Regions from separate parts of the Serratia surfactantfaciens genome, predicted to be linked through region 1. Evidence: predicted binding sites of a transcription regulator. Region 1 holds the regulator's gene; the other holds the start of a gene.
What was found. The regulator PurR, encoded in region 1, represses purine synthesis genes. The targets are predictions, from matches to a motif close to CANGCAAACGTTTGCNTG.
Positions count from the first base shown of each region.

Region 2: ATE40_RS20550 (nucleobase:cation symporter-2 family protein) is a predicted target of PurR. The motif match lies at 2,744-2,761, and genes of this name have one in related genera.

Region 1 is NZ_CP016948.1:1,636,435-1,640,913, reverse strand. Features, by position in the region: gene ATE40_RS07860 (C40 family peptidase) at 1-367, shown strand, start outside; gene sodB (superoxide dismutase [Fe]) at 567-1,145, shown strand; gene cydH (cytochrome bd-I oxidase subunit CydH) at 1,208-1,297, opposite strand; gene purR (HTH-type transcriptional repressor PurR) at 1,622-2,647, shown strand; gene punR (DNA-binding transcriptional activator PunR) at 2,644-3,588, opposite strand; gene punC (purine nucleoside transporter PunC) at 3,712-4,479, shown strand, end outside.
Region 2 is NZ_CP016948.1:4,384,194-4,388,672, forward strand. Features, by position in the region: gene recG (ATP-dependent DNA helicase RecG) at 1-1,319, shown strand, start outside; gene gltS (sodium/glutamate symporter) at 1,363-2,574, opposite strand; gene ATE40_RS20550 (nucleobase:cation symporter-2 family protein) at 2,815-4,215, shown strand; gene ATE40_RS20555 (AsmA family protein) at 4,344-4,479, shown strand, end outside.

The DNA of each region.
Region 1 (4,479 bases):
CCAGATGGGCAAACCTTACCGCTGGGGCGGCAGCTCGCCGCGCACCGGCTTCGACTGCAGCGGCCTCATCTATTACGCCTATAAAGACGTGGTGAAAATCAAGATGCCGCGCACCGCCAACGAGATGTATCACCTGCGTGACGCGGCGCCGATCAAGAAAAGCGAGCTGGAAAGCGGCGATCTGGTGTTCTTCCGCATCAACAACCGCGGCGTGGCGGACCACGTCGGCGTCTACCTCGGCAACGGCAAATTCATCCAGTCGCCACGCACCGGCGAAGAGATCCGCATCAGCCAGCTCGACAACGACTATTGGCAGAACCACTACATCGGCGCACGCCGCGTAGTGACGCCGAAAACCATTCGTTAATTTCCCGCTCTGCGCGGTTGCGGCCCCGGTCGCAACCGCCTGCTCAAGCTATCGCCCATCGCACTTCCCCACGCGCATTTCTCGCTTTTCCTCCTGTTTTTTATGGTGAAAATTGTTAAGATTGAATGACCACAATAAAAAACGGCCCATCCGGTTCCCGCCCCGGCGGGAAGCACATGGCGCTGTAAAGGAGGAAGCAATGTCGTTTGAATTACCTGTATTACCGTATGAGAAAAACGCGCTCGAGCCGCACATCTCCGCCGAAACCCTGGAATACCACTACGGCAAACACCACAACACCTACGTGGTTAACCTGAACAACCTGGTGAAAGGCAGCGAGTTCGAGGGCAAATCGCTCGAAGAGATCATCAAGACCTCTAACGGCGGCGTGTTCAACAACGCCGCGCAGGTGTGGAACCACACCTTCTACTGGCACTGCCTGTCGCCACAGGGCGGCGGTGAACCGCAGGGCGAACTGGCGGCGGCGATCGTCAAGTCCTTCGGCTCTTTCGCTGCGTTCAAAGAGCAGTTCACCGATGCCGCCGTGAAAAACTTCGGCGCCGGCTGGACCTGGCTGGTGAAAAAACCGGACGGCGCGCTGGCGATCGTCAACACCTCTAACGCGGCAACCCCGCTGACCGGTGAAGACAAACCGCTGCTGACCGTTGACGTGTGGGAACACGCGTATTACATCGATTACCGCAATGCGCGTCCAAAATACCTGGAAAACTTCTGGGCGTTGGTCAACTGGACCTTCGCAGCGGAAAACCTGGCGTAAGCACAGGTTTCTGATGTGACGAGGCGCAGCCAGGCTGCGCCTTTTTTAGCGCCGGGGGGAAATCAGTTCAACGCGGCAACGAAGCTGAAAGCGATAATGACCGCCAGCGCGCAAACGGTGGTGAACAGCGACATCTTCAATTCGGTATCCATGACAACTCCTTTAAAATGGGCTTTCCTAAGGATAAAAGGCGTACAATTAGTACGTCAAATCATTTTCCCACAGTTCGCCGATAAAATCTTGTTATCATTTCCCGGTTTATAATATCGATTACCTCTTCCACTTTTGCTCAATATGCGACAAAATTCGCAGTTCACAACTGCGTACCGGCATCCATGCCCCTCCTGATTAAGCGCTGAAGACTTCAACACACTAAAAACTCAGTTTTCGCTTCTCTGGAGAAGGATCTACGTAGGCAAACGATTAACATCACACTTACATGCTGTAAACATGTGAGTTCAGGAGTCATTCCTTACATGGCAACGATTAAAGATGTGGCCAAACGCGCGGGCGTTTCCACCACCACCGTTTCGCACGTCATCAATAAGACTCGTTTCGTCGCCGAAGAGACCAAAGCGGCCGTGTGGGCCGCCATCAAAGAACTGCACTACTCGCCGAGCGCCGTGGCGCGCAGCCTGAAAGTCAATCACACCAAGTCGATCGGCCTGCTGGCCACCTCGAGTGAAGCCCCCTACTTCGCCGAAGTGATCGAAGCGGTGGAAAACAGTTGCTACAGCAAAGGCTACACCCTGATCCTGTGCAACTCGCACAACAACCTGGACAAACAGCGCGCCTACCTGGCGATGCTGGCGCAAAAGCGCGTCGACGGCCTGCTGGTGATGTGTTCCGAATACCCGGATCAGCTGCTGGGCATGCTGGAAGACTACCGTAACATCCCGATGGTGGTGATGGACTGGGGTGCGGCGCGCGGCGACTTCACCGACACCATCATCGATAACGCCTTCGAAGGCGGCTATCTCGCCGGCCGTTATCTGATCGAACGCGGCCACCGCGATATCGGCGCCATCCCGGGCCAGCTGTCGCGCAACACCGGCGGCGGCCGCCATCAGGGCTTTATGAAAGCGCTGCAGGAAGCGCAGATCGACATTCGCGAAGAGTGGATCGTACAGGGCGACTTCGAGCCGGAATCCGGTTACAAGGCGATGCACCAGATCCTGTCGCAAAAACAGCGGCCGACCGCAGTATTCTGCGGCGGTGACATCATGGCGATGGGCGCCATCTGCGCCGCCGACGAGCTGGGGCTGCGGGTGCCGCAGGATATTTCCGTAATCGGCTACGACAACGTGCGCAACGCCCGCTACTTCACCCCGGCGCTGACCACCATTCATCAGCCGAAAGAACGCCTGGGCGAAATGGCCTTCACCATGCTGCTGGATCGCATCATCAGCAAGCGCGAAGAGTCGCAGGTGATCGAAGTGCATCCGAAGCTGATCGAACGCCGCTCGGTCGCCGATGGCCCGTTCATCGACTACCGCCGCTAATCCCCTGAGCCGGAAGCCTGCACGGCTTCCGGCGCCGCCTCGCTCAGCCACTCCTGATTCAGCGTCTCCCCATCGCCCAGATACGCCAGTAGCCAACTCATCGCCGGTGACGGTTTATCCTGCTGCCAGGTCAGGCAGCAAGGGCTGGCGGGAAACGGCTGCTGCAGCTGCAACGCCTTCAGCTCACCGCGCTGCACCAGCGGCAGCGCCCGATGTGCCGGCATCATGCCGACGCACAGCCCGGCGCACAAACAGTCGAGCGCCGACGTCCAGTCCGGCACCACCAGCCGCCGCTGGTTATCCAGCGTCCAGGTGACGCGCTTGGGCAAATTGCGCGAGGTGTCCTCCAGACAAAGCGAAGGGTACGGCCGCAACTGATCGTCATGCAGCGGCCCCGCCAGCTGCGCCAGCGGGTGTTGCGGGCTGACTACGCACAGCCAGTTCATATAGCCCATGTCGCGGAAGGCAAAACCGCCGCCGACCGGCACCGCACGCGTGGCGCCGATCGCCATGTCCGCCCTGCCGTCCGCCAGCGCATCCCAGACGCCGTTGAACACCTCGGGTTGCAGCATCAACTCGACGTCGGGGAAATGGCGGTAGAAATCCAGCACCAGCTGGCGGCTGCGCTGCGGTTTGACGATGATATCCACCGCGATATTCAGCTGACCGCGCCAACCGTTGGCCACCTGCTGACAGTGCCGGCGGGTGTCGAGCATTTTTTTGATAACAGCTCGCGCATCCTTGATAAACAACGCACCGGCCGGCGTCAGCTCCACATCGCGGTGACGCCGCTCAAACAGCGGCACCGCCAGCCATTGCTCCAGCTGCCGCACGGTATAACTCACCGCCGACGGCACCCGGTGCAGCTCCTGCGCCGCCGCGCTGAAACTGCCGGTGCGCGCTACCGCGTCGACGACTTCAAGTGAATATTCAGACCACATCGCTTTGCCTTCAATTTTTTTAACAGCACTTTGCAAATATTACCGTTTCACAAGCAGAGATCCAGCCGGATACACTGGCCGGCGCTAAAAACCTGCGATACTAAAATATTAACGAGAAATACCATGCGAAATTCTTTTGGCTTTATGTTCTACCTCGCCGGCCTGAGCATGTTGGGTTATCTGGCGACCGATATGTATCTGCCTGCCTTCGGCGCCATGCGCGAAGAACTGCAAATCTCCGCCGGCGCCGTGAGCGCCAGCCTGAGCATCTTCCTGGCCGGCTTCGCCTTCGCGCAGCTGCTGTGGGGGCCGCTCTCCGATCGCCTGGGGCGTAAACCGGTATTATTGATTGGCCTGACGCTGTTCGCCCTCGGCTGCCTCGGCATGCTGTGGGTGGAAAACGCCCTGCAGCTGTGGATCCTGCGCTTTATTCAGGCGGTCGGCGTCTGTTCCGCCACCGCCATCTGGCAAGCGCTGGTGGTCGACCGTTATCGTGAAGGTCAGGCCAATCGCGTGTTCGCCACCATAATGCCGCTGGTGGCGCTGTCACCGGCGTTGGCCCCGCTGCTTGGCGCCTGGCTGCTGAACCACGCCAGCTGGCGGGCGATCTTCGCCGCGCTGTTGGTGATCACCGCGCTGCTGCTGCTGCCGACGTTGATGCTCAAAGAGCGCGCCAAAACGCAACCCGCCGCCGACGCGCCGAAAAACGGCGTCAGCTTCTGGCAACTGTTGAAATCTCCGGTGTTCAGCGGCAACGTCGCGATGTACGCCGCCTGCTCGGCCGGTTTCTTCGCCTGGCTGACCGGTTCGCCGTTCATCCTCGGCGATATGGGCTATAGCCCGAGCGACATCGGTCTGAGCTATGTGCCGCAAACGCTGGCCTTCCTGCTG
Region 2 (4,479 bases), 2.4 Mb from region 1:
ATCGGCTGAAAAACCGTTTTCTCGCCCAGCTGCCGTTCTCGCCGACCGGCGCGCAAACGCGCGTGGTGGCCGACATCGAAGCCGATATGCAAAAAGACTTCCCGATGATGCGGCTGGTGCAAGGCGACGTCGGCTCCGGCAAAACGCTGGTGGCGGCGCTGGCGGCGCTGCGCGCTATCGCGCACGGCAAGCAGGTAGCGCTGATGGCGCCAACCGAGCTGCTGGCCGAGCAGCACGCCAACAATTTCCGTCAGTGGTTCGAACCGCTGGGGCTGGAGGTCGGCTGGCTGGCCGGCAAACAGAAAGGCAAGGCGCGCATCGCGCAGCAGGAGGCCATCGCCAGCGGCCAGGTGTCGATGGTGGTCGGCACCCACGCCATCTTCCAGGAACAGGTGCAGTTCAACGGCCTGGCACTGGTGATCATCGATGAGCAGCACCGCTTCGGGGTGCATCAGCGGCTGGCGCTGTGGGAGAAAGGCGAAGAACAGGGCTTCCACGCCCATCAGCTGATCATGACCGCCACGCCGATCCCGCGCACGCTGGCAATGACCGCCTATGCCGATCTCGATACCTCGGTCATCGACGAGCTGCCGCCGGGCCGCACGCCGGTGACCACCGTCGCCATTCCCGATACCCGCCGCGCCGACATCATTCAACGGGTGAAGAGCGCCTGCCTGGAAGAGGGCCGGCAGGCTTACTGGGTGTGCACGTTGATCGAAGAGTCCGAACTGCTGGAGGCGCAGGCGGCGGAAGCCACCTGGGAAGAATTGAAAACCGCGCTGCCGGAGCTGAAGGTGGCGCTGGTGCACGGCCGCATGAAAGCTCAGGAGAAGCAGGCGGTGATGCAGGCGTTTAAACAGGGCGAGCTGCAGCTGTTGGTCGCCACCACGGTGATCGAAGTCGGCGTCGACGTGCCGAACGCCAGCCTGATGATTATCGAGAACCCGGAGCGGCTGGGTCTGGCGCAACTGCACCAGCTGCGCGGCCGCGTGGGGCGCGGCGCGGTGGCCTCACACTGCGTGCTGCTGTACAAAACGCCGCTGAGCAAAACCGCGCAAACGCGCCTGCAGGTGCTGCGCGACAGCAATGACGGCTTCGTCATCGCGCAGCGCGATCTGGAGATCCGCGGCCCGGGCGAGCTGCTCGGCACCCGCCAGACCGGCAGCGCCGAATTCAAAGTGGCAGACCTGCTGCGCGACCAGGCGATGATCCCCGAAGTGCAACGCGTCGCTCGCCACCTCCACCAGCACTATCCCGAACATGCCCAGGCGCTGATCGAGCGCTGGCTGCCGGAGAAGGCGCGCTACTCCAACGCATAAAAAAGGGCGCCGACGGCGCCCTCTTCTTTTCTGGCTCGCGATATCACCCCACCGCCGGGAACACCGGCAGCAGCAGATACAGCTTGATGACGATGGCATTGGCGATATCGATAAAGAACGCCCCCACCATCGGTACCACCAAAAACGCCACGTGCGACGGGCCGAAACGATCGGTGATCGCCTGCATGTTGGCGATCGCCGTCGGCGTGGCACCCATGCCGAAGCCGCAGTGGCCGGCAGCCAGCACCGCCGCGTCGTAGTTTTTACCCATCACCCGGTAGGTAACGAAGATCGCGTACAGCGCCATGACCAGCGTCTGCACCGCCAGGATCGCCAGCATCGGCAGCGCCAGCGAGGCCAGCTCCCACAGGCGCAGGCTCATCAGTGCCATCGCCAGGAACAGCGACAGGCTGACGTTGCCCAGCACCGATACCGCCCGCTCGAACACGGTATAAAAACCGGTGAAGGCCAGCGTGTTGCTGAGGATCACCCCGACGAACAGCACGCAAACGAAGTTCGGCAGTTCAAACACCGTGCCGCTCAGCAGGCCGGCAATCAGCTGCCCCAGGCTTAGACAGATGGCGATCATGGCGATGGTTTCGATCATCACCAGCGAGGTGATGAGACGGCCGCTTTCCGGCTTCTCGAAGCCGCTCGGCTGCACGCTGTCTTCCGGCGAGCCTTCCGGCGTAGAGGAGTGTTTGACCAGATAGCGCGCCACCGGGCCGCCGATCAGGCCGCCCAGCACCAGGCCGAAGGTGGCGCAGGCCATGGCGACTTCCGTCGCGTTTTCAAAACCGTAGCGCTCGATGAACAGCTTGCTCCAGGCCGCCCCGGTGCCGTGCCCGCCCGACAGGGTGATCGACCCGGCGATCAGGCCCATCAGCGGATCCAGCCCCAGCATTTTCGCCATGCCGATGCCGATGGCGTTCTGCACGATAAGCAACCCCAGCACCACGAACAGGAACACCACCAGTACCTTGCCACCGGCGCGCAAACGCGCCAGGTTGGCGTTCAGACCGATGGTGGCGAAGAAGGCCAGCATCAGCGGGTCCTTCAGCGACATGTCAAAACTGATTTCCCAGTTGACGAGCTTTTTCAGGGCTAACAGCAGCAGGGCCACCAGCAAACCGCCGGCGACGGGAGCAGGAATGGTATATTTTCGCAGCAGGGGAATGGTCCTGACGCACTTGCCCCCGAGGAGCAAAACCAGCGTCGCCGCGACTAACGTGCCATAAGTATCAAGATGAAACATCCAGGTACTCCATGTAAGGGAAAAGATCCAAATAAAAATAATAAGTTATAGAAAACCACTGAGTTTTTAAACTTGATGAGTGCAGGATTAGAAGTAAAAAACGCTGAGATGACAAGAAAAAATGAATGAAAATGCGACATAAACGAGAAAGTCGGCAACATAATATTTACGCGCAACCGTTTGCTTTTGCGGGGCGGAGCATTAAAATGCCTGCTTTGCCGTATCTGGAAACGCCACACCATGAGCATGTCATCCTCCGAGCTTGATGCCGCGCGCCAAGCCGCCTCAGAACCCCGCGCCAGTGAACTGATTTATCGCCTGGAAGATCGCCCGCCGCTGCCACAAACGCTGTTTGCCGCCGGCCAGCATCTGCTGGCGATGTTCGTCGCGGTGATCACTCCGGCCCTGCTGATCTGCCAGGCGCTGGGCCTGCCGGCGCAGGATACTCAGCACATCATCAGCATGTCGCTGTTCGCCTCCGGTCTGGCTTCCATTCTGCAAATCAAAACCTGGGGGCCGGTGGGCTCCGGGCTGCTGTCGATTCAGGGCACCAGCTTCAACTTCGTTTCGCCGCTGATCATGGGCGGTCTGGCGCTGAAAAACGGCGGCGCCGACGTGCCGACCATGATGGCCGCGCTGTTCGGCACCCTGATGGTCGCCTCCTGCACCGAAATTCTGCTGTCGCGCGTGCTGCATCTGGCGCGCCGCATCATCACCCCGCTGGTTTCCGGCATCGTGGTGATGATCATCGGCCTGTCGCTGATTCAGGTCGGCCTGACTTCGATCGGCGGCGGCTATGCCGCGATGAACGATCACAGCTTCGGCTCGCCGAAAAACCTGCTGCTGGCCGGCGCGGTGCTGGCGGTAATCATCCTGCTGAACCGCCAGCGCAACCCTTACCTGCGCGTGGCTTCGCTGGTGATCGCCATGGCGGTCGGCTATCTGTTGGCCTGGGCGATGGACATGCTGCCCGCCAACGCGCCGGCGGCGCCCACGGCGGCGATCACCATCCCCACGCCGCTCTATTACGGCCTGGGCTTCGACTGGAACCTGCTGCTGCCGCTGATGCTGATCTTTATGGTCACCTCGCTGGAAACCATCGGCGACATCACCGCCACTTCCGACGTCTCCGAACAGCCGGTCAGCGGGCCGCTGTACATGAAGCGCCTGAAGGGCGGCGTGCTGGCCAACGGCCTGAACTCGATGCTGTCGGCAGTGTTCAACACCTTCCCCAACTCCTGCTTCGGCCAGAACAACGGCGTGATCCAGCTGACCGGCGTCGCCAGCCGCTACGTCGGCTTCGTGGTGGCGCTGATGCTGATCGCGCTGGGGCTGTTCCCGGCGGTTGCCGGCTTCGTGCAGCACATCCCTGAGCCGGTGCTAGGCGGCGCGACCATCGTGATGTTCGGCACCATCGCCGCCTCCGGCGTGCGCATCGTGTCGCGCGAGCGCCTGAACCGCCGCGCCATCATGATCATGGCGCTGTCGCTGGCCGTCGGCATGGGCGTCTCCCAGCAGCCGCTGATCCTGCAGTTCGCGCCGGACTGGCTGAAAACCCTGCTCTCTTCCGGTATCGCCGCCGGTGGTATTACCGCCATCGTGCTGAACCTGGTGTTCCCGCAGGAACACGAGAAAAAGTAACCCGTCCCTTGACGTTCAAACGGCCGCCTGCGGCCGTTTTTTATTGTCTATCAGACCATTGCCCTTGAGATGCCCGGCCAATTGCGGCATAAACAGGGTATCTTTTTTGACCGATGCGGATGTAGACGATGAAATTTATCGGAAAGCTGTTGCTGACGTTGCTGCTGCTGATGGTGCTGGCGGCGGTGGTGCTGTATCTGGTGGGGCAAACCCGCTGGGCGGCAGGCCGCCTGAGCGCCTGGATCAGTGGCAACAGCGAATACC